DNA from 3 places in the Solibacillus sp. FSL W7-1472 genome. Region 2 is predicted to be linked to each of the others. Evidence: riboswitches for the same ligand, from Rfam matches in the RefSeq annotation. Region 2 holds a riboswitch; each other region holds the start of a gene.
What was found. A riboswitch is a leader RNA that binds a small molecule or an ion and turns the genes downstream of it on or off. The one in region 2 is predicted to bind S-adenosylmethionine.
Positions count from the first base shown of each region.

Region 1: linked by a shared signal. The riboswitch ahead of metA (homoserine O-succinyltransferase) and the one ahead of MKY07_RS14830 (methionine ABC transporter ATP-binding protein) in region 2 are both predicted to bind S-adenosylmethionine.
Region 3: linked by a shared signal. The riboswitch ahead of MKY07_RS17985 (bifunctional homocysteine S-methyltransferase/methylenetetrahydrofolate reductase) and the one ahead of MKY07_RS14830 (methionine ABC transporter ATP-binding protein) in region 2 are both predicted to bind S-adenosylmethionine.

Region 1 is NZ_CP150208.1:1,851,714-1,862,718, reverse strand. It holds gene MKY07_RS09175 (ABC transporter ATP-binding protein) at 1-321, shown strand, start outside; gene metA (homoserine O-succinyltransferase) at 373-1,314, opposite strand; SAM riboswitch class I at 1,472-1,579, opposite strand; gene MKY07_RS09165 (nucleoside-diphosphate sugar epimerase) at 1,652-2,395, opposite strand; gene MKY07_RS09160 (AAA domain-containing protein) at 2,411-6,157, opposite strand; gene MKY07_RS09155 (thioesterase family protein) at 6,278-6,703, opposite strand; gene MKY07_RS09150 (AraC family transcriptional regulator) at 6,946-7,839, shown strand; gene MKY07_RS09145 (L,D-transpeptidase) at 8,073-8,408, shown strand; gene MKY07_RS09140 (hypothetical protein) at 8,536-8,709, shown strand; gene MKY07_RS09135 (hypothetical protein) at 8,844-8,999, shown strand; gene MKY07_RS09130 (DNA ligase D) at 9,069-10,910, opposite strand.
Region 2 is NZ_CP150208.1:2,950,332-2,961,336, reverse strand. It holds gene MKY07_RS14860 (acetyl-CoA C-acetyltransferase) at 1-106, shown strand, start outside; gene MKY07_RS14855 (acyl-CoA dehydrogenase family protein) at 163-1,947, shown strand; gene MKY07_RS14850 (arsenate reductase family protein) at 2,271-2,627, shown strand; gene gcvH (glycine cleavage system protein GcvH) at 2,708-3,088, shown strand; gene MKY07_RS14840 (toprim domain-containing protein) at 3,178-3,504, shown strand; gene MKY07_RS14835 (thioredoxin family protein) at 3,512-3,814, shown strand; SAM riboswitch class I at 3,876-3,978, shown strand; gene MKY07_RS14830 (methionine ABC transporter ATP-binding protein) at 4,125-5,153, shown strand; gene MKY07_RS14825 (methionine ABC transporter permease) at 5,146-5,814, shown strand; gene MKY07_RS14820 (MetQ/NlpA family ABC transporter substrate-binding protein) at 5,973-6,779, shown strand; gene MKY07_RS14815 (LysR family transcriptional regulator) at 6,901-7,803, opposite strand; gene gltB (glutamate synthase large subunit) at 7,922-11,005, shown strand, end outside.
Region 3 is NZ_CP150208.1:3,606,418-3,617,422, forward strand. It holds gene MKY07_RS17985 (bifunctional homocysteine S-methyltransferase/methylenetetrahydrofolate reductase) at 1-1,414, opposite strand, end outside; SAM riboswitch class I at 1,517-1,614, opposite strand; gene hemG (protoporphyrinogen oxidase) at 1,701-3,086, opposite strand; gene MKY07_RS17995 (hypothetical protein) at 3,234-3,725, opposite strand; gene MKY07_RS18000 (Sel1 repeat protein) at 3,868-4,710, opposite strand; gene MKY07_RS18005 (LysR family transcriptional regulator) at 4,716-5,603, opposite strand; gene MKY07_RS18010 (alpha/beta fold hydrolase) at 5,791-6,537, shown strand; gene MKY07_RS18015 (S-layer homology domain-containing protein) at 6,682-8,055, opposite strand; gene groL (chaperonin GroEL) at 8,189-9,820, opposite strand; gene groES (co-chaperone GroES) at 9,937-10,221, opposite strand; gene MKY07_RS18030 (type II CAAX endopeptidase family protein) at 10,498-11,005, shown strand, end outside.

The DNA of each region.
Region 1 (11,005 bases), 1.1 Mb from region 2:
GCAAGGGCCATTATGGCTGATCCGGAAATTTTAATATTGGATGAGCCATGTGGCGGTCTGGACTTAATCGAACGGGAAAACTTGCTGCAAACAATAGAACAGATTGCACAAGCAGAAAACGGCCCTACCCTAATTTACGTGACGCATCATGTAGAAGAAATACTTCCTTGTTTTAGCCATGTACTTTTAATGAAAGACGGAAAAAATGTCGAAGCCAATGCACGCGAAGTTGTTTTAACAGACGAATTATTAAGCGATTTCTTCGGGCGGGAAATTAGTTTGCAGATCGAACGCGAACGTGCCTGGGTTGCAATTAAATAAAAATGAACCAGCAGGAGTCCACCTCCTGCTGGTTCATTTCATTTACACAAATTAAATATGATATTCAATATTTTCATCGACGTAATGCCATTCATACGGCGTTTCTTGGTATACGTAGTAGTTCAGCCAGTTGTAGAACAACAGATGCGAATGGGCACGCCAAACATTTTTCGGTGCCTGCAACGGGTCGTTATTCGGGAAATAGTTGATCGGAATTTCCGTATTGTCCGGATCTTTCTCAATATCGCGGAAATACTCATCCGATAAAGTCGTTGCATCATATTCCAGATGCCCTGTAATCATAATATGTTTATTGTTTTTCGATTGCACAATAAACACGCCTGCATCATCCGAATAGCTTAATAGTCGCAAGTCAGGGTGTGCCCGCACTTCATCAATTGAAACCGACGTGTGGCGTGAATGAGGTGCCACATACTCATCACTGAATCCCCGCACTAAATCTACTGTTAAATCCGTAATCACATGGGAATAAACACCGGAGCATTTCTTCGGCAATTCGAATTTTCCGATGCCAAAATGGTGATACAAGGCAGCTTGGGCGCCCCAACATATATACATAATCGAAGTGACATGTTCATCTGCCCAGTCCATAACATGCGTAATCTCATTCCAGTATCCAACATCTTCAAAATCCATTTTCTCTACTGGCGCTCCTGTAATAATGAGCCCATCAAAGCGACGGTGCTTCACTTGGTCGAATGTTCGATAAAATGTATCTAAATGTGATTTGGAAACATTTTTTGATTCGTATGTAGCCGTGTTTAAAAATGTCACATCTACCTGTAACGGTGTATTCCCGAGTAAACGCAGCAACTGCAGTTCGGTTTTTTCTTTTTCAGGCATTAAATTAAACACTAAAATATTTAACGGTCGAATTTGTTGCGTTTTCGCACGGTCTTCCTCCATAACGAAAATCTTCTCTTTTCTAAGCAGCTCTCCCGCCGGTAAATGTTTCGGAATATTAATCGGCATTCCACTTTCCCCCTCATAAACTTTTTCAGCAATCTTTTAATAATCTGTAGTTTTCAGGCAATGCATTGTTTTACGATTGAAACAAACTGTTCCAGAACAATATAAAAAGCCCCTCTCATTCCAGCAAAAACAGAAATGAGAGGGGCCTTTTTACCCGTTCTTATCTGCCAAGGTTCACACCTTGCTGGAAGTAGCACCTTTCTAGTTGAACTAGAGGTTGCTGAAGCATCATAAGGCCAAGTCCCTCCGCTTCTCTTGATAAGACTATTAAATTGTCATTAGTGTATCATGTACTTTGTAATTTTGCAATAATTCTAAAAATATTATTTCACGCTTACTAAAGCTGCTCTTTTTCTATATTGAATAACATTGTCTCCAGCTGTTCATCCCATACACGTGTCAATGTATTGTATACCCGCATAAAATGTCTGTTTTCCTTTTGATCGAAAAGCAAAAAACATAGGACCGGTATATCATTAATCTGGATCGATTCCGTCGAAACAACACTTGAAATATAATGCGGTACTTCATCTTCCGCAACCGGTTGTTCGGATAGTTGCTGCTGAATGAACTCAATCAGCACCGCTTCTTCAATTGCTTCGATTTCTTCCGTTTCGATTGTCGGGAAAGGCTCCGGAAACTCCTCCAAATCCGCAAATTCCTCCAGATCACCATCCAGTGGCTGCTCATGGATCGGGCTGTATTGAATAAAATAACTTGTTTCTTCAAGCTCCTCTTCAAAAATGCCCGATTCCAGCTGTGACTTACCCTTAGCGGTAAGTGCAAATTCCTGTTCCTTCACAATCATACCCAGTCGTAACATTTTATTCGTTAAATCATGAATAAATAACGGTTCCACTAACAAAATTTCGGCTAATAACTCAACATTTTTCAGCTTTGCCTTCTCAAATGAAATGAGCATCATCTTCATTAAAATATCCATCGCATTGCGCATCACCGGATGATATTTTACTTCCAATGTGTGAATCGGAATAGCATATTGCATTTGCTTTTTTATTTCAATGGACGGGTTTTGGATGAGTTCTTTCTGCAGCTGTATAACTTTACTTTGTAAATCCATTCAATCCCCCTGTTTCTACACAGCAAAATAGCCGTCTTGCTCTTTTACTGTCGTTAATACATGGGCATACATATCCCGTGTTTTCGCGCTCTTTGGACGCTTTGTAAACATTTCGGTACTGCCAATCATTATGAGCAGTTCCCGTGCGCGGGATAATGCAACATTCAGGCGTCGGTAATCTTTCGCAAACCCGATTTCTCCGCGCTCATTGTCATGATTCCGCACCATGCTGACGATAATCACATCCATCTCCATCCCCTGGAATTTATCGACGGATCCTGTACGGATGTGTAAATGCGGTACACTGATTTCCTGTTCGATCAAACGGTTGATGCGTTTTACTTGCTCCGCGTAGAAAGAAATAACGCCAACCGATTTTAATGCGTCCTGCGGAATCAATCCTTGTGCTTTCGCTTGTTCTGTCGCTGCATTCAATTCAAGCAGCTGCTGTTTAATTTGATCCAGCTCAGCCAAATTGAATAGACTCGAACCTTCCTTCATACGCTCTTCAAAATACGGCTTTTTGTTCGGAATATCGAACCATAGTAAATGGTGTTTCCGCGTAATTTTGGATGTTTCAAGGAAATGGTCACGTACGGCATCCGAATCCTCTAACCCGCATTGCAGCTGTTCGGATTCATTTTCGTAAAACGGTGTGATAGTTGACATAATATTTTTATGCATACGATATTGAAGTGCGAGCATTGTTTTGTTTTGTGACGGCAGATTGTTATAAAGTCGCTCGAACAATGATTCTTCCAGTAACTTTTCAAGCTCCCGTTTTTCTTCAAATGTTGTACTTTCCTTCACAACTTGCTCCAATGTCTCTTCAAACGTCGCATCCCCGACAAGTGGCGGCAGCTGGTGATGATCCCCAACTAAAATGATTTTGGCACCTTTTAACATCGGCAGTAACAGTTCAGGTGGTGTTGCTTTCGAAACTTCGTCAATAATGACAACATCAAATGTCGGATAGTTGTCCATAAACTCTTTATTCGCTGAAGCAACACATGTTGTTCCGATGACATTGGCGTGTTTCACATACAGTTTGCGGATTTCCTCCAAGTCATGGGCATTGGCATTTTTCAATAAGCCGTGCCATTCGTTTTGAAGTTCCGCTGTTACCGGAAGCAAACTAATTTTCACTTCTAGAGTCGCAATCTGTTCAGTAAGCTGTTCGATCTTTTCGTTTACTTCGATGATCGCTAGCTCAGGGTTCTGCTTTGTCAGCTGCTCCAGCTCTGTCCGGCGTTTTTCAAGCTGGACGCCTTCGCTGTTGATCCCTTTAAAGCGAACTGTTAACTGTTCGACAGTCTCAGTACCAAGGGCAATCTGTTCATTTAAAACTGCCAGCTCCTCCGCCTTTTTGTTCAGTTGAAGCTCCACTTTTTCACGGTTTTGGCGCTGTGTTTCAGTTTTCATCTGATCCAGTTCATTTGTTGCGAGCAGTTCTTCCAGCTCGTCCGTGGAATGGTTCAGCGTAATCGATGGATCAATTTTTTCATTGATTGCATCCATTTGGGATTTTACCGCTGTTGCCTCTTCTTCCAGCTGCTGAAGATGCTGTGCTTTCACATCATTTTGCTCTTTAAACTGAAGAATGATTTCCTCTTTCAACTTTTCGAAAATAAGCACGGTTTCACGGATCGCATCCATATATTTATTGTTCAGCTGCTCGATATATTGCATGCGCAAATGAATACCCTGAATGGAGCGGGTTCCGTTTTGAGCATTAACCCGACGGTCCCGAAAAGCGATACTAAGCTTCGTCAAAAACTCCTGAATTTCTTCAAGCGTATAATGATGGCCCATATCCAGCCTGTCCGGTGTTACATGAATACCTAACGCCGTTTCACTGTAATGCAATGCCTTTTCCAGACGTTCCTTCACATCTTTAATCGGTTTATACTGCTCCATTTGCGGCTGAATTCGATCAAGCGCTGTAAGTAAACGGTCCATTGCATAGTTCCGGCGAATATTGTATTCACTCATGAACTCCTCAATTTCGTACACTTTTTTCAAAGAGGCAATTTTATCAACGAGCAAATCATACTGTGACGTTTCATTTGCCTTTTCGATATTCGTTTTGATCCCATTAAAGCGCTGCTGGAAGTGTTCAAGTTGCGCTTTATAGTGACTTTGCGTAAGTTGCTGCTGGAAGTTTTCTCTCGCTTCTTTTAACTGTTGCGCTTGTTCAGTCAGTTGTTCGACAGTCGAGCCGTCTTTTAATTGCTGTTCAAAATTCGCAACGGTTTCTGCTACTGTGCTCTGTGTTGCCTGCAGTTTTTCCAGTTTGCGTTCATTGTCTTCCAATTCTTTTTTGCATTCAGTCAGTTCTTTTTTCAATGCCAGGATCTTATCGGCCAAAACATGCAATTCGGCTTTTGCCGCTTCTTTTTGTTCAATTTGCAGTTCGAGCTCTTTTTGTTTTTGTTCAAGCGCTGCAATTTCATTTTGAGCCTCATTGATCTCATTATTTAAAAGCTGCTCTTTTCGTTCATGCAGCGAAATTTCATGGCCAATTGCTTCGAATGTCTGCTCCTGCCAATAGGTCGCAACATTTTCCTCAATGAACTTTTTCCCTTCTTCTTCAATGCTTTCTGTACGACCGTAGCGTAAAATCCGGATATCCTTGTTTGATAAAAGCCGGCTTAATGCATTGTCGACTGCTAAGTTTGATTGGGAAGCAACAAGTGTTTTCAGTCCTGCCTTTGCATTTTGATAGCAAATTTCCGAAATAACTGTCGTTTTACCAGTACCCGGCGGACCCTGAATGACATACAGATCTTCGGAACTAATCGCCCCTTCGACTGCCTGTTGCTGGTAAGGATTCAGCCGATTATGAAAATCTAGAGGAATCGTTTGTCTGCGTTCAGCAATGACTGGTTTATCTTCAAATAGAATCGTTTCGAGGTTCGCATTTGCGGCCAATCCTTCTTTTAAACGTTCAAACCCTTTTAAAAGGCGTTTTAGCTGTGATTTCGTTGCAGCATTGGAGAATTCGATGTCTTCTGATTGGAACTGAAGCTCATTTTTCCGCGCTAAATTACTGTAATACGGTTTTAACGCAATTTCGACGGTATTCTCGTTACGACGGATTTTGGCAACATCTCCGATTTCCTGGATATAGCCGCGTAAACGCGCACTTAGCCCCTCCAGCTGTTTCCACTGCTTTTTATCAAGGTTATTAATTCGGACGGTCATATGAGAAAAGTCGGCATCAAACGTCACACTTGAAAAACGGGCGTGAATATCTTCAATGTCCGCATTTTTGTTCAATACTTTTAAATAGCCTTCCCAGCTGCTGATTCGCTTATTGACATAATCAAAGCGTTCCTGTGCAATCGGCAATTCGTCAATTGCCTTTAGAAACGGCTCCTGGTATGTATGGCCGCTAATACGGGAGGCAACGAAGCGGATTTTCATCGTGGCGCGGCGATTTGTGACAACTGGTGTCCCTTTGCCGCGTGTTCGAAAACTTTTCGCTACAAGTCCGTTTTTCGGGTCGAAAACACAGTCCATGATGACAACGCGCTCTTCAAACTTGTTTTTAAGCTTTACATTTTTTTCATTGTCGAAAAAGATGGTCAAATGCGTCTGCTCTGCATCGACTGATACTTTCTCAATCGCGACAATGAAATATTGCTGTAAATTAAAAAAGGCGTGTTCATCTGGAACATGCTCCTTCATCGCTTCACGTGCCGTATTCGTCAATAAAATATGACAGCGGGTTTGAATATTCGCGATTGTTTTTGGTGCCATGAACACACCTCCCTCATAGTTTTTTATATACAGTTCCGTTAGGTCGTATATGATTATAACAATATTCGTCTGTTCGATAAAGAAAAAATGCCCTGTTATCAATTTAACAGGACATGTCGATTAACTTTGAATTTTCGCAACTTCCGCATATTTGGCATCCCAAGCAGCATCAATCTTTTTCAATGCGACCGGACGGAAGTTTTCCTTTTTCACTAAAATATGTTGAGACTTCGCCGTTACGGCAACGGTGCCGTCTTCATGCAGAATTTCATAGCCATATGTAGTACGAAGCTTCGTATGTTCTTCAATCCATGTGCGAACGGTCGCCGTTTGTCCATAGCGCATCGCCGCTTTATATTGAATCGAGAAATCCATAACAGGCGATAAATACCCGTCTTCTTCAAGCTTCGCATAATTAAATCCTAAATCCTTCACAATCTGTGAACGCCCGATTTCGCACCAAATGATGTAATTGGCATGATAAACTACACCCATCTGATCGGTCTCCGCATAGCGCACTTCTACTGTTGTTTCTGAAATATACATTCTCTTCACCTCTAGAGGTATTATAGCGCTAAAATGATTGAGTTGTAAGGATAAAAAATCGATATGCTGTTTTAAATAGGGTAATTGATGAAGTGTTTAAACTAAACCAGTAATTCAATATCATCACGCTTCTTTACTTTTTCTTTTAATTTCCAAATACAGCAATTTTGGAACAGTTTTCCTCCAGAGCTCTGGTATACTGATTTTACTGTACGAATGACTATACAGCTAGGGGGATATAAATGGACACAGTAGAAACTTTACAGGGGATTTTAGAGTTTATCGATGAAAATATTACTGAAAATATCAGTCCGGATATTTTGGCTGCACAAGCGGGTTATTCAACTTGGCATTTCAGCCGGGTATTCCAATGGGGTACCGGATATTCGGTGATGACCTACGTCCGGAACCGACGACTTGCCTTTGCTGCACATGAACTTTCTTCAGGCAAACGGATTCTCGATATTTCAGTGGAATATGGGTTTGAGACACACTCTGGATTCAGTAAAGCTTTTCGGCGTTATTACGGCTGTTCACCAGGAACTTACCGTTTGCATGCGGATTGTGGCCGACCATTCCCGCCAAGCTTAACCTGTACGTACAAATACTTTATCGGAGGAATTGTTATGGAACCTAAATTTGTTACACTGCCTGCTATTAAACTTGCCGGATATGCCATTAAAACAACGTCAACTGGCGGAGAAAACTCTACAGCAATCCCAGCTTTTTGGGATGACTATATGAGCGGCGGAAAAATGGAAAAACTTCACTCGGAAAACTTTATTAAAAAGCACGATGAATATGGGGTATGCTACCCGGAAGACCCGACAACCGGAGAATTTGAATATGTAATCGGGGTCGAACCAAAAGCTGGGGCAAAAATTGATGACGAATACCATGTTTGTGAAGTATCTCCCGCAACTTATGCCGTATTTTCTACACCCCCTTCTGATGATAAAAACTTTGTAGCTGCCATTCAGGGAACATGGAATTATATTTTTAATGAATGGTTTCCTAAGTCGGGGTTCGAGTATGCACCAGGTTGTAATGACTTTGAACTATACGATGACCGTTGCATGCTTGATGAAGGGAAAATTTGCGATATCTATATTCCGGTAGTGAAGTCTCAAAAATAAAATCCGAATAAGCTTTTCCAACGATTTCACCTCTAATATTACGTAAAAAATGAACTGGTTTGCATGTAATTATTTTGGGTTAAGCAGCATATATTAGAATAAGGGTTTATAGACTTGAGTCGTTGCTCAGGTCTTTTTAAATTCGCCAAGGAATAAGATCGACAAAAATGGTTTCCTCGAATTAACTGATATCTATATTGCTTCATACTATTTTAAAATTGGAGTTGATCTTCATGGCAATATGGATCGACATATCCACTTTAAAACATCGATTAAAGCTAATGGATGACAATAAACTTATAAAAGCTTACCCGATTGCAGTTGGCAAAATATTAACCCCAACACCTTCTGGTACATACACGATCATCAATAAACAACTTAATCCTCCTGCACCATTCGGAGTGCTTTGGATGGGATTGTCAAAGCCTCATTATGGTATACACGGAACGAATAACCCGGCTTCAATTGGTAAGAATCGTTCACATGGATGTATTAGAATGTTTAATCACGATGTTCTAGAATTGTCATCTAGAGTAACCATTGGTACGAAGGTTTTTATTCATAATTAAATTTGTAAAATCATTGACTTACCTTGAATTTCGAACCTTATTTCTAGCATAAATTTATCTAATATAGTTTAAAACTATTATTATTTTGGGAATAACAAAAATAGAAACTTGAAAAGGGGTAATTATCATGAACATTTCAAAATTATTAGGTGTGCCATATGCTAATTTAAAGACAGCTAAAGTATTTGTTAAACCAGGGCAAGTGGTCGTTACATATAATAAGAAAACATATTTTATTGTAAAAAAGGACGTATTTACTAATATTCTTCATCCATTAAACTATAATGCAATTAATTCTTGAGGCTTGAGAGATATTTTTATCTCTCTTTTTTTCTGCCAAATTTACTGAATCGCTATTTTGTCCTACATACATAACGGATAAATATAAATTTAATTTTCATACTACATCTATACTGTAATAAGGATGTGATTATTGTGGAAGAAACAAAATTTGCAGAACTGGATTTGAATAAACTCGAGGCAATTAAGCAACTGGAACAAAAATTAAATGTTACGCTGATTGCTTATGACTTATCCCCAAGTCATTCAAACCACCATGAGGATGCTCCTATAGTGATTAATCCTTCTTAATGTATAGAAGAAAAGCCTTCGCATAATTTGCGGAAGGCTTTTTTCTAAGTTGACTGCTGGTGCTACCAGCTACACTTGTTTCCCAGTTATTTGATCTAGAGCAGCTCGGAATGGCTGCCGCTCACCCACTTCCCTGAAATTTTTGAAAGGATCCGCCATGCGTTCCAGACGTTTTATTATATTTGGAATCGTGAAAAGATCAGGCGTTAATCCTTCGTTTACTTCTTCCCATAATAATGGAGTGGCGATTAATCCTTTATTATTGCCGCGTGGTGAATATGGTGCCACAATCGTTTTGCCTTCCCGATGCTGGACATAATCCAAATACAGCCTTTTACCCCTGTTTTTCTTCATCCGCTCGATTGTAAACGAATCAGGAAATTGCTGTACGAGAAATCGGCATATAAACTCGGTAAATACACCCGTATCTTCATAAGAAAATGTGTGCAGTGGCAATGGGATATAGATTTGCATGCCCTTTCCGCCAGACGTTTTGATAAAGCTTGTCAGTTTAAAGTAATCCATTATCGTTTTAAACTTTACAGCAGCATCTACCGCCAATCCAAATTCATGAACGGAAGGTGGATCCAAATCGAATACAATTTCTGTCGGCTGTTCTGAAGTGACCGGCTGAAACGGAATATGAAATTCCAAAGCGAGCTGATTTCCCAACCACAGTAGGGATTCGAGATTATTGCACAAGATAAAATGGGTGTCGTCTACTAACTGAGTTGTGATAAATTCCGGCAAGTTTTCGATATAGTTTTTCTGGTAGAAGCTTTCACCGGGTACTCCGTGCGGATAACGGATGACCGTCAATAACCGGTCCTGCAGAAAAGGCATCATCATGGGCGCTACCGTCTGTAAATAATACAAATAGTCATCCTTTGTAATATGGCTAGCAGGAAAAACTGGTTTGTCCGGATGGGTGACGATGACACTTTCCGGAATCGGGTTTAATTGTCTCTGCATTTGCTGCCAGTTGCACTCGGTAACGTCCAGATGATGTTGGAACGAATGAAAGCGCGGCTCTCTCAGTTTACTGCCATCGAAATCAATACAGGCAACGGTTACGCAAATTGAAGGGGGAATCTCGAATATACTTTTCTCCTTCACTGTCCCTTTCGATTTAAAAAAGGCGATCAATGTTTTGCTTTCTTCCTCGGACAAACCATGTTTAAACGAAACCACTTCCATAAGCATGTCTTCTTGATAGATTGCACCATTAAAAAAACCGTTTAATTGATCAAATTTCGTGAGGATGACATTTACATGTTTCCAGTTTTTTATTTTCTGCCAGCTTTTCGTTCTCGTATTTTCCAGCCATTTGCTGCTGCGCTTTTTCGCAATGATCCCTTCCCCATTATGGGACGTTACTTTTTGCCAAAGTAAATGCGGATCTTCAAATACATCAATCGCTTGAAGTCTCTTTGAATCATTATATTGAACAGTGTCAAGTAAATTGAGCCGTTCAAAAAGATCGGATAATAATTGTTTTCTTGTTGTTAATCGGCTATTTCCCTTATCTTTCCCTTTTAATTTCAGTAAATCAAACACAATATAATGACATGGAAATGTCTTTGCATTCGATTCGATATTTTTTTGATTCGTCATTTTTCCGCGCTTTTGCACAAACGAGAATTTACTTTGAAAATGATTGATTAAATAAACGATTTCTCCGTCAAAAATCAGCGGTAAATATGGTTCGATTTCAGCATAAATACTCTTACAGAAACGAATGATTTCTGGAAATTTTTCATTTAATACATTCCCATTTCGGCTTTTCAGCTCAGGAATATTTTTACCCTTGTCCCAAACTAAAATACAGCGATAACCGTCATACTTTGCCTCATACAACCAATCGTCACCTAATGGAATATCCGGTACATCGGTTAATAACATAGGTTTCACATATAGGCCAACTTTCATTTTTATATTTATGCTTTGTTTTTTTTCGCAGACAATACATAAATTAAATTTTTAGTCCCATAGTAAGGAAAAATGAG
Region 2 (11,005 bases):
AGTGAAGTTAATCAATGAATTAAAACGCCGCGGCGGTAAATACGGTGTCGTAACAATGTGTATCGGCGGCGGAATGGGCGCAGCAGGGGTATTTGAAGTTCTTTAATTGTCTGGGGAAACAACACAATAAAAATCACAAAGGAAACTAGGGAGGAATTTACAATGGCACAAACAACAAACAGCATTATTAAAGGTGGCGGCTTTTTAATCGAGGACGTGGAAATTAACCGAGTAATTACACCGGAAGATTTCACAGATGAACAAAAAATGATTGCTCAAACAACTCAGGAATATGTAACAAACGAAGTATTGCCGGTAGTTGAAAACTTAGAGCACCATGAGTTCGAGCACTCGGTACGTCTATTAAAAACAGCAGGTGATTTAGGTTTACTAGCAGCTGACGTGCCGGAAGAGTACGAAGGCTTAGGCTTAGACAAAATTTCTTCTGCATTAATCGCTGAAAAAATGTCACCTGCTGGTGGTTTCTCAATCACACACGGTGCGCATGTAGGGATCGGTTCATTACCAATCGTATTATTCGGTAACCATGAGCAAAAAACGAAGTATTTACCGAAGTTAGCTTCAGGTGCCTTAATCGCAGCATACGCTTTAACAGAGCCAGGTTCAGGTTCGGATGCATTAGGCGCAAAAACAACTGCTAAATTAAATGAAGCGGGTACACATTACGTATTAAATGGTGAAAAACAATGGATTACTAATGCAGGCTTTGCAGATGTATTCGTTGTATACGCAAAAATTGATGGCGATAAATTTACTGCATTCATCGTTGAGCGTTCATTCCCAGGAGTTTCTGTAGGTCCGGAAGAGAAGAAAATGGGGATTAAATCATCTTCTACTCGTACATTAATTTTAGAAGATGCAGAAGTTCCTGTAGAAAACTTATTAGGTGAAGTAGGCCGCGGTCATATTATCGCATTCAACATTTTAAATATCGGGCGTTATAAATTAGGAGTAGGTACTGTAGGTGCATCAAAACGTGCATTTGAATTAGCGGTTGCTTATACGAACCAACGCCAACAATTCAAAACGAAATTATCGGATTTCAACCTAACGAAAGAAAAGATCGCATCAATGGCTTCTCACATTTATGCATCTGAATCTTTAAACTATCGTACAGTTGGTTATTTCGAAGACCGTTTAAGCCAGTTATCTGATGAAGAGCAAAAAGACGGAAAATCAGTTGCAGCAGCAATCGCTGAATATGCTATTGAGTGCTCGATCGCAAAAGTATTCGGTTCTGAAACATTGGATTTCGTAGCGGATGAAGCGGTTCAGTTACACGGTGGTTACGGCTTTATGGCTGAGTACGAAGTAGAACGCATTTACCGCGACTCTCGTATTAACCGTATTTTCGAAGGTACAAACGAAATTAACCGTATGATCGTACCGGGCACATTTATGAAAAAAGCATTAAAAGGTGAATTACCACTATTACAAGTAGCACAAGAACTGCAAAACGAGCTATTAATGCTTATGCCTGAAGAAATCGGCCAAGGTGCTTTAGAGCAAGAGAAATATTTAGTGAAAAATGCGAAGAAGATTGCAGTACTTGCAGCAGGTGCAGCAGCACAACGCTACGGTGCAAAACTGGATGCCGAGCAGGAGCTGTTAGTGAACATCGCGAACATTGCGAACCAATTATACGCAATGGAATCTGCAGTAATCCGTACACAAAAAGCAATCGAGCGTGACGGAGAAGAAAAAGCAGCACAAAAAATCCTTTACACTCAAATTTTCTGTCAGGAAGCATTCGCAGAAATCGAAAAAGAAGCAAAAGAAACATTGATCGCTTCAGTTGAAGGTGACGATGCACGTATGATTTTATCGGCTTTACGTAAATTAACGCGCAACAACCCTTACAACTTAATTCCGAAAAAACGTGAAGCTTCAGTGAAATTAATCGAAGCAGAAAAGTATGTAGTTTAATAAAATACTATAGTCGGGTGCATGACACTGCACCCGATTTTTCTATGTTGTTCTAATATAATGTAAAATGTTCTAATATATTTTTACATGATCTAATATATCTCGGAAGTTCTAATATAAGTTTCCTTTCTTCTAATATGATCGCCAAAGTTTCAAATAAACGAAACCATTCTTCTAAAATACGACCAGCATGTTCTAATATCGACACAAATATTCTAATAAAACCCATATTCATAAAAACGCCAATAATACGAACACATTTTTGATTTGTCCTTCTATATCCGTTACAATATAGGAAAATCCAGGGCAAAAGGAGTACTTACATGACAGTAAAATTCATTCAATATCCAAAATGTACAACGTGTAAAAAAGCGCAAAAGTGGCTAGATGAGCAAGGTGTGGACTATGAAAATATTCATATCGTAGAACAGACACCATCTAAAGAGGAGATTAAAGCAATTTATGAAGCAAGTGGAGTGCCATTAAAGAAATTCTTCAATACGTCTGGTATGAAGTATCGGGAATTAGGTCTTAAAGATAAATTAGCGACAATGTCCGAGGATGAGCAATTAGAGCTATTGGCATCAGATGGTATGTTAATTAAGCGACCGATCGTAACAGATGGAAAAAAATTAACTTTAGGATTTAAGGAGTCTGACTTCTTAGAAACTTGGAAATAAACAGTTATTCACATTGTATTTCCGAACGAAATATGGCAAAATGAACTTGAATGTACTACATATAACATGGAGGTTTTCGAATGAGCACACCAAAAGAATTACGTTATTCAAAAGAGCATGAGTGGGTAAAAATTGAAGACGGTAAGGCAACAATCGGTATTACGGATTTCGCACAATCTGAATTAGGTGATATCGTATTCGTAGAATTACCTGAAGTAGGCGATGAGATTTCAAAGGATCAGCCATTCGGTAGTGTAGAGTCTGTAAAAACAGTTTCTGAACTATATGCACCACTTTCTGGTAAAGTAGTTGCAATTAACGAAGAATTACTGGACAACCCAGAATACGTTAATGAATCTCCATACGGAAATGCATGGATGGTTACTGTTGAGTTAACAAGTGAAGCGGAAGTTGAAGAATTATTAGACGCAGATGCTTACACTGCATTAATTGAACAATAATATGAAACACTAAAGCCTTCTATAGTAAGGTTTTAGTGTTTTTTTGTTATTCTATACATAAAGGTGACTTTGAAAGGAAGCGTGTACGTATGGGAAAATGCCTTGTTGTCGAAGGACGTGCCGATAAGTTGAGATTAATCCCGATTTTAGCAGAGGACGTGACAATTATTTGTACAAATGGCACAATAAGCGAAGTCAATTTGATTGATTTATTGGAAGGTTATGAGCAAGATGAAATTATCACTATGTTTGATGCAGATAAAAACGGTGAAAAGTTACGTAAACTGATGAACCGTGCATATCCTGAAGCACAACAGCTAATCATACCTCACGAATATATTGAAGTAGAAAAAACACCTACTAAAATCTTAAGGGATATTTTACTACGAGCAAAATTTTTAGTAAAAGAAGGATGACAGTATAATGGAACAATGGACGAAACAGCAATGGGAACAAAACGTACAACAATATGATCAGACAGCATTTTTCCTATATACGCCTATGTGCGGCACATGTGAAGTATCGGAAAAAATGTTGGAAGTAATTGAGAAATTACTACCAGATCTCCCGCTTGGTATGGCAAATATCAATTATTTAGGGGATTTACCTTATGAACTGAAAATTGAAAGTGTACCTTGTTTAATCGTTTCAGACAACGGAGAACTAACGAATAAAATTTATGCATTTAAATCCGTACCGTTTTTGTATGAAATATTAAAAAAGTAATTGACGTAGTCACTTTGTCGTGATAAAGTAAAATTCATAATAATAAAACTTAATAACGTTGCTCTTATAAAGAGAGGTGGAGGGAAGTGCCCTATGAAGCCCGGCAACCAGCGATTACGCAAAGGTGCCAATTCACACAAAGTGTAAACTTTGAAAGATGAGAGAACGGTTTACCGTATAAATGTATGTGAAACCTTTCTACTTGTCTTGGTAGAAAGGTTTTTTTCATTCAGCGGATGTTTTGGATGAAAAAAAGAACATGATTTTGAAATAGCAGGAAGGTTATTTCAATTTAGAAGGAGTACAACCGATGATTGATATACAAAATATTACAAAAGTGTATAACACGAAAAATGGTAAGCTTACGGCAGTTGATAATGTAAGCCTATCGATCAACAAAGGAGAAATATACGGTATTATCGGCTACAGTGGTGCCGGTAAAAGTACAATGATTCGCCTATTGAACGGTTTGGAAAAGCCAACGACAGGTTCTGTCATTGTAGGTGGTCAGGATATTGCAAAAGCTTCCGGGGCTAAATTACGAGAAGCACGTCAAAAAATAAGTATGATTTTCCAGCACTTCAATTTACTTTGGTCACGTACCGTTGAAGAAAACATCGCATTTCCACTTGAAATAGCAGGTGTTTCAAAAGCTGATCGTGAAAAACGAGTAGAAGAGTTAATTGAACTTGTTGGTTTAAAAGGAAGAGGGAAAGCGTATCCTTCTCAACTTTCAGGCGGTCAAAAGCAGCGTGTTGGCATTGCCCGTGCGTTGGCAAACAATCCGGAAGTGCTTTTATGTGATGAAGCGACTTCAGCACTTGATCCTGAAACAACGGATTCAATTTTGGAATTGTTGCTTGATATTAATAAAAACATCGGACTTACAATTGTACTCATTACACATGAAATGCATGTTATCCGTAAAATCTGTAACAGAGTAGCTGTTATGGAAGCCGGAAAAGTAGTGGAACAGGGAGATGTATTACAAGTGTTCCAACATCCGCAAGCACCGATTACGAAAAACTTCGTGTCGCAAGCTTCTGGTGAAACACAGGAAACGCAAGCATCACTGGAACAGATTTTAGCCAATTATCCAGAAGGCAAAATCGCTAAATTAACATTTGCAGCGGCAACGACAGAACAGCCTGTCATCTCACAAATGATTAAGCAATTTGACGTAGTTGTTAATATAGTGCATGGCAAAATCTCAAATACAACGGGCGGTTCGTTTGGTACATTGTTTATTCATATCGATGGCGAGCCAAAAGCAGTCGCGGAAGCATTAAGCTTTTTAGCGAAGCAAGAAATTCAGGCGGAGGTGATTGAGCATGTTTAATCAATTATTTCCGAACGTAGATTGGGGTAAAATGCTCGAAGCAACATATGAAACAATTTATATGACGGCTGTTGCGACAGTCATCACATTTATACTGGGACTTCTAATTGGTATTGTCTTATTCTTAACGAGCGACAATCAATTATGGGCAAATAAAATTGTACACTTTTTGACAGGGTCATTCGTGAATATTTTCCGCTCGATTCCATTTATCGTCTTGATCATTTTATTAATTCCATTTACGAAGTTTTTACTTGGAACCATCCGTGGTGCCAATGCAGCATTACCTGCGCTTATTATCGGTGCAGCACCGTTTTATGCGCGCATGGTGTTAATTGCATTAAGAGAGATTGATAAAGGTGTTATAGAAGCGGCTCGCTCAATGGGAGCGAAAACTTCTACGATTATTTGGAAAGTGCTGATTCCGGAAAGCTTACCGGCATTAATTTCAGGTATTACAGTTACAGCTGTCGCTTTAGTAGGGTATACAGCAATGGCCGGCATCATTGGTGCGGGTGGTTTAGGAAACCTGGCATTCCTTGATGGTTTCCAGCGTAACCGAACAGATGTGACTTTAATGGCAACCGTATTGATTTTAGTTGTCGTATTCATCATCCAATATATTGGGGATTTCATCACAGCAAGAGTGGACAAACGATAGTTAGTGGCTCGTAAGGCCGTAATTATAAATATTGGTGCATCGAAACAATATGGACGCAAACTTTTATAAAAGTGCGCGTCTATCCGAAAAATAATCAGAATATAGAAAAAGTTTCGATGGGCCGAAAACAAACTAATAAAAAAGGGTAGGTAAAACAAATGAAAAAGTTATTATCAAGCGTTATTTTAGGAGCTTCAGTACTTGCATTAGCAGCATGTGGAGGAGAAGATGAAAAATTAGTAGTTGGTGCATCGAATACACCACACGCAGTTATCCTTGAAAAAGTTAAACCGATATTAGAGGAACAAGGTATTGAGCTTGAAATCGAAACTTATACAGATTATGTACTTCCAAACCAAGATTTAGATAACGGTGATCTAGATGCGAACTACTTCCAGCACATTCCATACTTCGAAGCACAAAAAGCAGATTTCGATTATGACTTTGCAAATGCTGGCGGTATTCACATCGAGCCAATCGGTATTTACTCAAAAAAATATTCATCTTTAGAAGAACTTCCTGAAGGTGCAACGATTTTACTTTCTAACTCAGTGGCAGACCATGGACGTATGCTTTCATTACTTGAAGCACAAGGTTTAATTACGCTAGCAGAAGGTATTGATAAAACAAAAGCAGAAATAAAAGACATCGTAGATAATCCGAAAAACTTCGAATTCGATGCAAACACTGCAGCTGAATTATTAGTGCAAATGTACGAAAATGAAGAAGGCGATGCGGTATTGATCAACTCAAACTTCGCAATCGATAACGGCATTAACCCATTGGAAGATTCAATCGCAATCGAGTCTAGTGAATCTCCTTATGTAAATATCATTGCAGTAAAATCTGGCGATGAAGATTCAAAAGAAATTAAAGCATTAGTAGATGCATTACGCTCGAAAGAAGTTCAAGACTTTATCGTCGAAGAGTGGGGCGGCTCTGTAGTACCAGTTTCAGGCGAATAAAAATAATTCAAAAACCATTTTCTCCATTGGGGAGAAAATGGTTTTTTCGTTTCATAAAATTATCTTTCCTAAAATGGGATTTCTCCATATCTAATGAAGCTTCTACTTCTATCCAAGTCTTTTATTGGAATCGTGTTAATCGTGAATAAAAATTTGATATAAAGTCGACAAATACTTGTTCGGATGGGGCAAGATCTCTTGATGTTGGTGCAATAATGCCGACTGTACGTCTTATATTAGGTATGGTGATCGGCACTTTGACGGTCATGCGCGGTGTTGAATCATAGAGTGAACTTTCCGGTAAAAGTGTCACACCTATTCCTGCAGCCACAAGCCCTTTTAATGCATCCATATCTTCTCCCTCGGTAGTGATATTCGGCATAAAGCCTACAGAGCGGCATGCATCAACGGCAACTTTGTTTAAAATATAACCTTCAGGAAAGAGTACAAATTGATCATGACGCAAATCAACAAGGTTAATCGATTCTTTTTTCGCTAGTGGGTGTGTTGCGGGCAACAAAGCATGGATGTTTTCGCTGAACAGCACTGTTGTATTGATTGCTTCGTCTTTTGGTGGTAATGGTCCAAGCAAAGCTAAATTCAGCTCGCGATTTTTGACTGCATCAATCAAATATTTATAGGACCCTTGGCGTAGATGAAAAGAAATTTCCGGGTATTCTTTTTTAAATGCAGAAATGACAGTCGGCAATACATAGCTTGCCAAACTTGTAGGGAAACCTATTTTAATCGTACCTTTTGCCGGGTCTAAATATTCTTCTACCTGCTTTGCAGCAAAATCAATTCCCTTGAGTGCGGTAATACAATGTTCCAAAAAAATCTTCCCAACTGGCGTCAACTTTACGTTACGCCCGATTCGTTCAAAAAGCGGTGTTCCAAGTTCTTCTTCCAAGTTGGCAATTTGTCGGCTGATTGCAGACTGGGCAACGTGTAAATGCTCCGCAGCTTCAGAAATATGCTCGCGTTCTGCCACCTCTACAAAGTAACGTAACTGTCTTAATTCCACTATTTCCACCCCATTCATCTAAAAAGTAGATTGTTTATATCCAAACTATATATTGTTTATATTATTTCGAAAACTTTAAAATGTAAATACGGTATTGAAAGAATGAGGGGGAATGGATATGAGTTTTCATCAGTTACCAGAAGCGCAAGGGTTATATAATCCTGAATTTGAACATGACGCATGCGGAATTGGCATGTATGCAAATATAAAAGGAATACCTTCACATCAGATTGTAAAAAAAGGGCTAGAAATGTTATGTCGTTTAGAACACCGTGCTGGACGTGGCGGAGATGGCAAGACAGGTGATGGAGCAGGGCTGTTAGTTCAAATCCCACATGCTTTCTTTCAACAAAACTGCGCGGAACTTAATTTACCTGAAATGGGTGAATATGGTGTAGGACAAATTTTTTTCACGGAAAATGAAAACGAACGCCAAAAAATTGAAGAAAAGATGAATGAATTAATTGGACAGGAAAATCAGCAACTGATCGGCTGGCGAACTGCTCCGACAAATAAAGAAAATTTAAGTGATATTGCTAAATCGACTGCCCCTGTTGTTCGCCAAGTATTTATTCGTTCAAACGAAAACGACAATAAGGCTTTCGAACGAAAACTGTATGTCATTAGCAAACAGCTCGAACATTGGGCGACAGAGCATCAGTACGAATTGTATATTCCAAGTCTTTCAAGTCAGACGATTGTATTTAAAGGATTGCTTTCACCAGAAGAAGTAAGTGAATTTTATGTGGATCTGCAGGACAAAAGCTTCGTATCCGCATTGGCACTCGTGCATTCACGTTACTCGACGAATACATTTCCATCTTGGAAACGGGCCCATCCGAATCGCTATATTATCCATAATGGGGAGATTAACACATTGCGTGGCAATATTAACTGGATGCGTGCACGTGAGCAACAGTTCGTATCTGAAGCGTTTGGAGAGGACCTTGAAAAACTTTTACCGATAATCGATACAACGGGATCTGATTCTTCAATGCTTGATAACGCATTTGAATTTTTTGTATTGGCTGGACGTTCACCGGCTGAGACAGCGATGATGATGATTCCGGAACCGTGGACAGAAAATCCGCGCATTGATGAAGACCGTAAAGCGTTTTATCAATATCATGCAAGTTTGATGGAACCGTGGGATGGACCGACTGCTATTTGCTTCACGGACGGCAAACAGATTGGGGCCATTTTAGACCGTAACGGCTTGCGTCCAGGAAGACTTTATGTGACGAAAGACGATCATGTTATTTTCTCTTCCGAAACAGGGGTTGTCGATTATGCTGAAGAAGACATTCTTTATAAAGACCGATTAAGTCCAAGTCGTATGCTGTTGATTGATTTAGAGCAGGGGAAAATTATTTCGGATGCGGAGCTGAAATCCGAAGTTGCAGCAGAAAAACCTTATGCAGCATGGCTGGAAGAAAATATGATCAAACTTGAATCGAAGAGTGAGCAGTTACCTGAAATAAATGAGCTGACATTACGCCAGAAAATTCACGGTTATACATTTGAGGATGTACAAAAATATATTGTACCTCTTGCAAATGAAGGAAAAGATCCGCTTGGCTCGATGGGGAATGATACCCCATTAGCTGTTCTTTCAGATAGACCACAATCATTATTTAATTACTTTAAGCAGCTGTTTGCACAAGTGACAAACCCGCCGATTGATTCTATTCGCGAACATGTCGTGACATCGACAATGACGTTGCTTGGAGCGGAAGGTGATTTATTACAGCCGAATGCGCAAAATGCACGTCGCCTCCTGCTGAAAACGCCGGTGTTAACGACTGCAGAATATGAGCAGATTGTAAATAATAACGAAGAACATTTTGAAGTAGCGGAAATCTCATTAAAATTTACCGAAAATTTAGAAAGTGAACTTAACCGAATCAAAACGGAAGCGGAAGCTGCTATTTTTGGAGGTAAGACAATTATTGTACTGTCTGACTATATGGATGATGCTAAGCAGTTAACAATGCCCGTTCTTCTAGCAGCGAGTACAATCCATCAATATTTAGTGCGAATCGGTCTACGTACGAAGGCGAGCATTATTGTGAACAGTGCGGAAGTTCGGGAAGTTCATCATTTTGTTGCATTGATCGGCTTCGGTGTTGACGCCATTCACCCGTACTTAGCATATGCAACAATTCATGAGGCAATTGAAAATGGTCATTTATCTGTACCGTTTGAAAAAGCGATTCAAAAATTCCGAAAAGGTGCAGCGGATGGTGTCGTTAAAGTGATGTCGAAGATGGGAATTTCAACAGTTCAATCTTATCGCGGTGCCCAAGTGTTCGAGGCAGTCGGGATTTCAAAAGAAGTGATCGACGAGTATTTCACAGGTACGGCTTCACAAATTGACGGCATTGACTTACAGACAATCGGAGAAGAAGCAAAACGCCGCCATGAGGAAGCGATGCAATCGATGTCAGCCCAACTGCAATCAGGTTCGGATTTCCAATGGCGTGCGGACGGAGAGCATCATGCGTTTAATCCGAAAACTATCCATACACTCCAATGGGCGACTCGTAAAAATGATTTTGGATTGTACCGGATGTATGCAGAAATGGCTAATGAAGAACGAATTGGATTTTTACGTAATCTATTCGACTTTAAAAAGAATGAACGCCGAATCCCTATGGAAGAAATTGAATCAGTGGATTCCATCGTAAAACGATTTAAATCAGGGGCCATGTCATTTGGTTCGTTATCGAAAGAAGCGCATGAAACATTGGCGGTAGCGATGAACCGTCTAGGTGCACGTTCGAATTCAGGTGAAGGTGGGGAAGATCCGGCCCGCTTTACAATCGAACCAAATGGTGATAACAAGCGCAGTGCAATAAAACAAATTGCATCAGGACGATTTGGTGTGAAATCGCATTATTTAGTGAATGCCGATGAGCTGCAAATTAAAATGGCGCAAGGGGCGAAACCAGGGGAAGGCGGGCAACTGCCTGGCAATAAAGTTTATCCTTGGGTAGCAGATGTGCGCGGTTCCACTCCTGGGGTTGGTTTAATATCACCACCGCCGCATCACGACATATACTCAATCGAGGATATGGCTCAGTTAATTCATGATTTAAAAAATGCAAACCGTCATGCAAGAATTTCTGTGAAACTCGTAGCAAAAGCGGGTGTTGGTACAATTGCTGCAGGTGTTGCAAAAGGTGCAGCGGACGTCATCGTC
Region 3 (11,005 bases), 660 kb from region 2:
CACGAACATTCGGATTAAAGGCAGCGGCTACCGAGAAATTTGCCTGTTTACGCAGCGATTTCCCAGTAAAAGAACCACCTTTATTTAACTGCTTAATTAGAGAAATCAGTTCCATTGATGAAACATCATATACGCTCGTCGCCCCCGGGAAATCCCCTACTTTTGTCGGGTCTCCTGTCACGACAAGAATATCATGAAGTTCCAGTGCATCAAGTCCCATTAAATGTGACTGAAGCCCAATTAAATTTCGGTCACGGCACGTCAAATGCGGCAATGAACGAATTCCTTGCTCTTTTAAAATCGCAGCCATCGCGATATTACTGATGCGCGGTGAAGCAAGGGAGTTATCAGCCATCATAATGACATCGGCTCCTGCTTTAGATAACTGTTTTGCCCCTTCTACAAATCCGTCAATTTCCAGATGACGTGGCGTATCCAGTTCCACTATAACTGAACGTTCACGTTTTGCTTTTTCGTGGAGCGGCTCCTGTTTACGTGGCTCCGGAATTCGGACAAATTGTGTAGACCTGTGTTTTTCTTCTTTTGTTTCAATTGGCTGCATATTCACCAAACGTTTTTTTACGGCTGCAATATGCTTCGGTGTCGTCCCGCAGCATCCGCCAATTAAACGGACACCTTGGTTTACGAGTTCAACTGCTGCACGTGCGAAATAATCGGTTTCCGACTCATAAACTACTCGACCATCTTCAATGTCCAATAATGATGCATTCGGATAAGCTGATAAAAAAGCTTTATTCGGTAAATTAACCCCTTCAAATGCCTGAATTGTATGGAAAGGACCTAATCGGCAGTTACTCCCAACAATATCTGCACCTAACCTTTCCAAGTCTTGAAACGCTTCATTTAACGTCATTAAATTTTGAAGGACACCCGGTTCCTGCATCGTCATTTGAGCAATGATCGGCAAATCGGTCATCGAACGTAATAGATGGACACAATGCGATAATTCTTCAAAATCGTAATACGTTTCCAATAAAAATCCATCCGGTTCACCTGCTAGTAATACTTCCGCCTGTTCTTGGAACGCAGCTAAAATTTCATCTAATGTTGCATCACTTTTACGAATTCCCCGAATACCACCGATCGTTGCAAGAACATATTGCCCATCCAGGGAAGCTGCCCGCTTTGCGATCTTTAACGCTGCTTCATTAAACTCCTTCACACGATTTTCATAACCATAACGTGCAAGCTTAATGCGGTTAGCTCCATATGTATTGGTCTGAATAATATCTGCACCTGCCGCAATATATTCACTATGAATTTTCTCTATAATATCAGGACGGGCAATATTCATTTCTTCATGGCAATAATCCAACCCATATGAATAAAGAAGTGTCCCGATTGCTCCGTCGGCTGTTAAAACCCGTGTTTGTAATTCTTCAAGTAAACCCATTGCCTTCACTCCATCATTTACAGTATTTTCAGTATTTTTACGATACAAAAAAGCCTTCTTTCATTAAAGAAAAGAAGGCATAGTAGTTATCGACTTAATCCCTTCTCATCTTCTGGCATTCGCCACTGGATTTAGCACCTGACTTAATGTTGGTTGCTGAAGTTTCATCGGGCCAGTCCCTCGACTTCTCTTGATAAGAAATAATATGAATTTTTGAAATATTTAAATGAATCATAACGTTATCTAATACGTCCGTCAATACCCTTTAGCTGAATGAAGTATTTCTTTACATAATTCGACTAATAATGTGTTCAGCTGTTTTTTTGCCGTTTTGAATACAAGCACCGATTCCTACTCCGAAATAGGCACATCCCGCTAATAGAACATTCGGGTAATCCGTTGCCAGTTGCTGTATAACTTTTGATAAGGCTTCATTATGCGCCAAATCATAGCGCGGCATTTGGTCAATCCACTTTGTTACATTAATGACAGTTGGATCCGCTTCAACACCTAAGCTGAGACGAATGTCTTCCAATGCAACTTTTGTCAGTTCTTCATCTGACATGGCTGCCAACTCTTCATAGCGCGGATTAATATCTTTATAAAACAAGCGAACGAGTAAATTGCCTTCTGCTGACGTATGCTTCCATTTACGGCTCGTCCATGTCGATGCATTACAAATTAAATCACTATTATGCGAAACGATAAAGCCGGTACCATCAGCCGGTAATATATCGTCCGGTACATCAAAGCCAACATACATCGTTAAAGTAGATGCCGTCGTGAACTTTTTCAGCTGTTCCTCTAATGAATCATCCTGTATTACATGACGTACCGTCTCATTTGGAACGGCCAGTACAACAATATCTGCCAATATTGTTTCATCTTCCAGCACGACTTCATATTGCTCACCTTTTTTTAGAATTTGCTTTGTTACTGTCTTTCTCATGAATTCAACTTCCGGCAGCTGTTCTTCTAAACGATTGATTAATGCTGATAAACCCGGACGGAAAGAAATAAACTTCTTATTCGCAGCTTTTTCGAATTGCTCGCGATGTGCCTCGAAGCCTTTAATAATCGATCCGTAGTTGTTTTTATAATCCACTAAATACGGCAATGTAGATGCCAGGCTTAATTGATATAAATCGCCTGAATAAACTCCTGCCAATACTGGAGCAATTTGCTTTCGAACAATTTCTTCACCTAAAAAATATTCTAAAAACGTACCGATAGAGCTTTCTTTAGTAAATTTAGTATTCGGGATTTCTAAATCTTGAAGGGCCCTCTTCTTTCCTTCTTCTGAAATTAACGTACTCGACATGAGCGATTCTACACTCATCGGAATACCGAATGTCGAACCTGCCGGAATAGCATGCAGCTCGTTATTCGTATGAATGTAGGAAATACCTGTTTCGTTATAGACAAGCTCTGATTCAAAATTAAGCTCCTTAACAAGCTCCAATACCCCTGGATGGCGTGCTACAATTGAATCAGCCCCTGTTTCCATAATAAATCCTTTATCGTATTCGGAATGAATTTTTCCGCCTAAATATGCGTTCTTTTCAATCAGTATTAACCGCGCTTCCACGTTTTGCTCATGCATTTTATTTTTCAGATAATGCATCGTACATAACCCGGTAATCCCTCCACCTACAACTACTACTGTTTTCATATCCATTCTCTCCTATTTCGTTCGCTTCTCTTCTTATAGTATAAACTTTTTCATACGAAATATGGTCAGCTGGGTATTACAATTTTCAGAACTCCATAAGAAAAGCCACCCTACCTCGACAGATTCCCAGGTAGGATGGCCTCTATTTTACTTATAAGAAAGTTGCTTTGTCAGGGAAATTATTTCTGCTTCCAAAGATGTAGAACGTTTATCAAAATAGCGTATACGTTCATTGCTGCGGTTTTCTAAATGTTTGTTAAGATCTAGCATATTTACAGCGTCGCTGGCAAATAGCTTTAAAGTACGAACACCAGATTCAATTTTCCGAACTTCTTTTCCATATACAAGTGCGGAATTGTCTGTTGTTTTACCTTTTTTCAATTCCAAAATATTCGTATTAATAAGCTCATCAATTTGATCGTAACGTTTGTTTTGTTTATCAGTCATCATTTGAATTTTTTGTTTGTATTTAATAACATCTTTATGGTCTAATCCAGTTTGGACATAGCTTTTTAAATATTCGACAATTGTACATAGCGTCGTCAGATTCTCTCGCTGTTCTAATAGCATTTGTTGTAGTTTTTGAATACTATCCTCATTATGATCAGAAGAGAATTGTTGGACTGCAAACATATACATAAAAATTCCCCCTTCTTAATACTTTCCCCTTATAATATATTTCCTATTTTCCCTTAAAATTAAACCTATATTTATCAATGAAATAGGTCTAATTTATGACAAGGAAATAGAAAATCAAAACTTTTTAGTATCTATTACATTATTATTCATATATATCGTTATTTAGAACTTTTAGCTTTTCTTTCCACTTAGCAGCTTCTGCTATATCCCTCTGTTCGTAGTAGCTTACTACTTTTTTTGTTGCTTCCATGTCTCCCAGCAAGCTTGCTTTTTTATAGTAATGGATTGCTTTTTCATTATTTCGTGCTACCCCATGACCATTTTCATAGCAGTAGCCGATATTAAATGTTGCATCAACATGAAACTGTCCGCTCGCTTTTAAAAACCATTCCAACGCTTTTTCATTATCTTGCTGTTGACCGAGCTCTCCTGAAAAATAAATCATACCCATTCGGTACATTGCTTCTTCATCTTGCTTTTCTGCACTTCGGGAATAGTAAGCAAAGGCTTGTGATTCATCACATTCGGTACCCAATCCTTGTTCATACATGATCCCGAGTGTAAACATTGCTTCAGCAATACCGAATTGCGCAGCCATCTTAAACCAGCTGAGCGCTTGTTGCTCGTCGACTGCTGTTCCCTCACCGTTCAAATACATATCTGCTAAATTATTCATTGCATCAGGGTGGCCTAAATGTGCAGCACTTTTATAAAGTAAAAATGCCTGCTGCTCACTCCCTTTTTCACCAAGCTCCTCAAAATAGCAGTTTCCCAGTTCATACATAGCTTCTCTGTTCTGCTGCTCACTCGCCTTACACAGCAATCCGTACATTTCGTCATATTGCCCATACTCTTTATATAATAAGGCAGTATTAACCATCGCCTGTTCGTCTCCATTACATGCTGAGATAAACTGCTCAAGCCACTTTTCCTCATGCTCTATTTCATGTTGTTTAAGCCATATTCTAAATTGACTTTGCTCCATATTGTTCACTCTTCTCTTTGCTGAAAATACTGCAGTAAATATTGTTTAAACTCAGATGCTGCTGGAGGCAAATAACGATTTTTTGCCCATGAAACACAAACGGAGCGGTAGCAAGGCGGATCTAACTTCAAACGTTTTACTTTATAGTGATCTAGTCCTTTAATATTCGGAATTACGGATATGCCCATTCCGGCACCAACAAATCCTGCTACTGTATGCATTTCTTCAGCAGCAAATGTTGTATTCAACACGATGCCCTGCTCTAAAAACAGCTCATCCACTAATTGACGGAGCGAATTTCCCTTTTTAATCGCAATAAACGGTTCATTCTTCACTTCATCATATTTAACAGCATCTTGCTGTGCTAACGGATGTGTTGTCGGGACAATGACAAAAAGCTCTTCCACAAATAATTCTTCCGTCTCTATTTCAATTACCCTTGATTCTATTTTTTGCGAAAGACATAAATCGATTGCCCCCTCTTCAAGTCGCTTTAATAAGCTTAACGAAGTCGCCTGCGTTAAAGAAAACTGCATGTTCGGAAACGCCTCGCTCGTTGAAGCAATCAGTTCTGGCACTATTTCCATACCTAGTGTATGAATAAAGCCAAATGACACTTCTCCAGAACCCGGTTTGATAATATCTTCAAATTCTTCTTTAATCCGATCGTATTCATCCAAAATGACATTGACACTTTGCAGAAAAAGCTCGCCAAAACGGTTCAGATAAATCGATCTTCCTTCACGGTTAAAAAGCGGTACACCTAAATGTTGTTCGATGTTCGCAATCGATTTACTTAACGCCGGTTGGGAAATGGCTAAAACCTCTGCCGCACGTGTCATATGTTGCATTGTAGCAACGGTTTTGAAATATTGAAGCTGTTCAATCTCCATTTTACATACCTCACATCATTCATAACTTTTTTGCATCAATATAATAAAAATAATAAATTGTACTTATATGTTTATACTCTTTATAATAGTCGATAACAACAGGTTTTCATATCAAAATTATTTTTAAATTTCAAGTGTTTTTTTGAAGTTTTGTAAAATTGACATAAAAAAAGGAGTCTAATTGACAATGAAACTCATCGCGCCGAAACCTTTTACAATTGAATCCGGAAAACGTGCCGTATTATTGCTGCATGGCTTTACCGGCAATACAAATGATGTAAAACGTTTAGGAAAATATTTAGCGGATCGTAACTATACAGTACATGCACCATTATATAAAGGCCATGGTGGTGGCCCTGACTTATTAATTCAATCTCAACCCGCTGAATGGTGGGACAGTGTTATAGAAGGCTATGATGAATTGCGTAATCGTGGCTATGATGAAATTGCAGTAGCAGGTGTTTCTCTAGGCGGCATCTTCTCTTTAAAGCTTGGCGAAGAACGTCCGACTAAAGCGATTGTCACAATGTCTGCTCCAGCAACAGCCAAATCAACAGATAGTTTACAAAATCGGATTATTGACTATGCTATTAACTATAAAAAGTTATCGGGCACTTATGATGAATCAGTTGATAGCCGTAATAAAATTGCGGAACTTGTGAAAATGCCTTCATTAAACTATTTACAAAATATGATTAATGAAACAAGTGAAAAACTAAATGTTATCAACACTCCGGTCCACATTTTACGTGGCTTGGAAGATGATGAATATTATTGTGAAAGTGCAGATCTAATTTATAGTTCAGTAAATTCACGAATTAAATCAGTTAAAACTTTCATTAATTCCGGACATATATTAACATTAGGTAAAGAACGTGAATTAGTGTTTGAAGAAATTTACCGTTTCTTTGAAGGGTTAAAGTGGAAAGAATAATTATCACCACTTTAGCTGATAATTGACATTGTGTCCCCTTGCAAAAATCCCCGTTTTTGCAATGATATAGACGAGTTTGCTTTTGTTTACTCGTCAGCAAAAAACGAGCGTTAAATGGATCCCCGTCCATTTAACGCTTGTTTTTTATTGTTTATTTATTGCCAGCACTAAAATTTTCGCTATTTGAGCACGTGTGACATTGCCTTTAGGTGAAAATGTTGTTACACTTGTTCCCTGCACTACGCCCGTATCATATAAAAAAGTAATCGCTAACTGTGCTTCACGATCATAGTTCGCTATATCTTGGAAAGGCGCCAGTTTTGCCGGTTCGTATTGCTGCCCAGCTTGAACAGTTGAAAGACGCATTAAAATTAATGCCAACTGTGAACGTGTAATTTTGCCCTGTGGATTAAAATTTCCGTTGTTTTCTTTAATTAGCCCCGCTTCATATGCAGCGGCAATCCCATTTTGAGTTTGCTGTGCATAATGACTAATATCATTAAAAGGTGCTTTATTTTTTGCAGTTAATCCAAAGGCCTGTGAAATGACAGATATTACTTGAGCACGCGTCATATTGGCATTCGGCTTAAAGGTACCATCCTCATACCCATTCATAATACCCTTTGCATAGACAACATCAATATAATCTTTGCCCCAATGGTTTTGAATATCAGTAAATGGCGCTTTTACAATCTCGCTATCTGTTGTATCTTCTTCTGTTTCTTTAAACAAGGCATTCAAATAATCCTTCATCATCGCATCCGCAACGACTTGATAACCTGCTTCACTTAAATGAATATTTTTAGGGTTCGGTAAATACGTTTTTACGTCCGTTGCAATCTGTGCTGCCACTTCAGTAAATATACCACCATTATCTTCTACAATACGCTTCATTGAATTATTCAAATTCGTTACTAGCATGTTTAGCTGTTTCTGAATTGCCGGATCTTCAATATAAGGAAACGGATTGTAAAGTCCCATGACGATCATATCAACTTCAGGATTAATTTTATAAATGTTGTCGAAAATCTTTTTATAGTTTACCGCAACATCCTGAATGCTCTTAATAACACCTGCTGTATCAAAACTAAACTCACCCGTTTCAGAGCGATTTACATTCTTTAAAATATCATTTGCTCCAACACTTAATGTAATCAGGTCTGCCTGATGAATCGCTTCCTGGATTGCTACTGATTTTTCCGAAACACCATTTAAATCGTAAATAGGTTTAGTGACATTTTTTTCAATACCCTTTAAAACGTCGACTGTTGTATAGCCTGGATAAGAAAAACCTTTATTGAATACAATTTGGCTTTTCTGATCTTGGTACTGTTTAGCAAGTAAGTCGGCATAACCAAAACCAATTTCACCGTTTTCATTCATTCCCGCTGCCAGTGAGTCACCAAGCGCTACATAATGAAATGACTTACTTTCATCTTCTGCCTGCACTATATTCGTGAATGGTAAAACGAGTTGTAAAACGAGCACAAGTGCCAGTAAAACCGAAAACTTTTTCATCCAATTCCCCCTTATTTTGGAACATTTCTATATTATAATTTATCGATTATTAAAATACAAAACAATAAAAAATCGATTGCTTTGCAAAGAACAAAACAATCGATTTTTATAAATAATTCGGATACTTATCGGATTACATCATTCCTGGCATACCCATGCCACCCATGTCCGGCATACCGCTGCCTGCTGGTTCTGGAATATCTGCAACTACTGCTTCTGTTGTTAAGAACAGTGAAGCTACAGAAGCTGCGTTTTGTAATGCTGAACGTGTAACTTTCGCTGGGTCAACTACGCCTGCATCAACCATGTTTACCCACTCGCCTGTTGCCGCATTGAAGCCAATACCTACTTCTTCACGTTTTAAACGGTCAACGATAATTGAACCTTCTAAACCAGCGTTTTCAGCAATTTGACGAACTGGTTCTTCTAAAGCACGTAAAATAATACGTACACCTGTTGCTACATCGCCTTCTACTTGATCCAATACTCTTTCAACTGCCGCATAAACATTTAGAAGTGCTGTACCACCACCTGATACGATACCTTCTTCTACTGCTGCACGAGTTGAGTTCAATGCGTCTTCAATACGTAATTTGCGCTCTTTTAATTCTGTTTCTGTTGCAGCACCAACTTTAATAACTGCAACACCGCCAGCTAACTTCGCTAAGCGCTCTTGTAGTTTTTCTTTATCAAATTCAGAAGTTGTTTCAGCAAGTTGCGCACGGATTTGGTTTACACGACCAGCTACTGCATCAGTGTTACCAGCACCTTCAACGATTGTTGTGTTATCTTTTGATACGATAACTTTAGCAGCACGACCTAAAGTTGATAAATCAGCTGATTTTAAATCTAAGCCAAGATCTTGTGTAATTACTTGACCCCCAGTTAATACAGCAATATCCTCTAACATTGCTTTACGACGGTCACCGAAACCTGGAGCTTTTACTGCTACAGCGTTGAATGTACCACGTAATTTATTTACTACCAATGTTGCAAGTGCTTCACCTTCAACATCTTCAGCAATAATTAAGATTGGGCGACCTTGTTGAACCACTTGTTCTAATACTGGTAAAATCTCCTGAATGTTTGAGATTTTTTTGTCTGTAATTAAAACGAATGGATTATCAAGTACTGCTTCCATCTTATCCGTATCTGTTACCATATAGTGTGATGCATAACCACGGTCAAATTGCATACCTTCTACTACATCTAATTCTGTTGTAAAGCCTTTTGATTCTTCAATTGTAATAACGCCGTCGTTTCCTACGCGCTCCATCGCATCCGCAATGTATTGACCGATTTCTTCATCAGCCGAAGAAATTGCCGCTACTTGTGCGATAGATTCTTTATTTTCAACTGGACGTGCAATTGCCTGAAGCTCTGTTAATGCAGCAGCAACCGCTTTATCCATACCTTTACGAATACCTACTGGGTTAGCACCAGCTGTTACGTTTTTAAGTCCTTCACGAATCATAGCTTGTGCCAGTACTGTTGCAGTTGTTGTACCATCACCTGCGATTTCATTCGTTTTAGAAGCTACTTCCGCTACTAATTTTGCACCCATATTTTCATATGCGTTTTCTAACTCAATTTCTTTTGCGATGGATACACCGTCATTTGTAATAAGTGGAGAACCGAATTTTTTCTCTAAAACAACGTTACGTCCTTTAGGTCCTAAAGTTACTTTTACAGCGTTAGCTAATTTATCTACACCAGATGCCATTAATGAACGTGCTTCTTCTGAAAACTTAATATCTTTTGCCATAATTCATTTTCCTCCTAAATTTTACGATCTATTTTTTTGATTTATTGTTTATGAAGATGTGCAGCTAGCAAAGCTTAGTATGTATAACTAGCTGCAATTTTCTTTTGATTTTGTAATTATCCGACAATTGCAAGTACATCGCTCTCACGCAGGATTAAATATTCTACGCCGTCGTACTTCACTTCCGTACCAGAGAATTTAGAGAAGATAATTTCGTCGCCTTCTTTTACGTCAAGCTCAAGACGAGTGCCGTTGTCAAGAACACGACCTGTACCTACTGCCACTACTTTACCAGTTTGTGGTTTTTCTTTTGCTGAGTCGGGTAAAACAATACCAAATGCAGTTTTTTCCTCTACCTCAACAAGTTCGATAATGATGCGATCTCCTAATGGTCTTAACAATTGAAACAACCTCCTAAGAAATTTTCTATTTTTAGCACTCTCGTTTGTCGAGTGCTAACACATTTATTAGTTTAATGAATTCCATATTTTTTTGCAAGTATGTGCACTAAAAAATTTTGATTTATTGGCAAATTCCTCTACAATAATGTTAAATGTATAACAGTGGGCTATCATAATAGCCCATATTAAACTCTATAATAGAAGGTACAGCATTCCACATACTTTTTTGGGATGTGTAATTCTACTAGTCAGTAAGAGAAAGAAGGTTTTTCATCCGTGACTTCCCGTTCATCAGATAAGTTCAAAACGCAGAAGACCGCATTCTATGTGTTAATAACTTATATCATCTGTCAGTTATCAGTCTTATTACTTATATTCATCCCAGGCTTAAAAGATTCCCTTTTACAACTATTTTCTGGTATGTCTGAGCAGGATCAACTTATAAAATTATCTGCTTGGTGGTCAACTATTTCATTTGCGGTTGCTTTTATTGTGAGTTTTATATTAATCTCCCGAAATAAGCAATTTTGGGATGTATTTAAAGGGGAAAAGGCATCAATTGGTGCTTCTATTGGGTGGGGTATCATCGGTTTCTTCCTTGTCTTTTTAGGGCAGACAATCGGCGCATACATTGAGCTTGCTTTAGGAATTGATATGGGCTCGGAAAATACCGAAGCCATTATGAGTGTCACAAAGGTAGCGCCGATTATGATTATTGCGACTGTCTTATTAGGACCAATCTTGGAAGAGCTTGTATTCCGTCGTGTAATTTTCGGTTCAATTA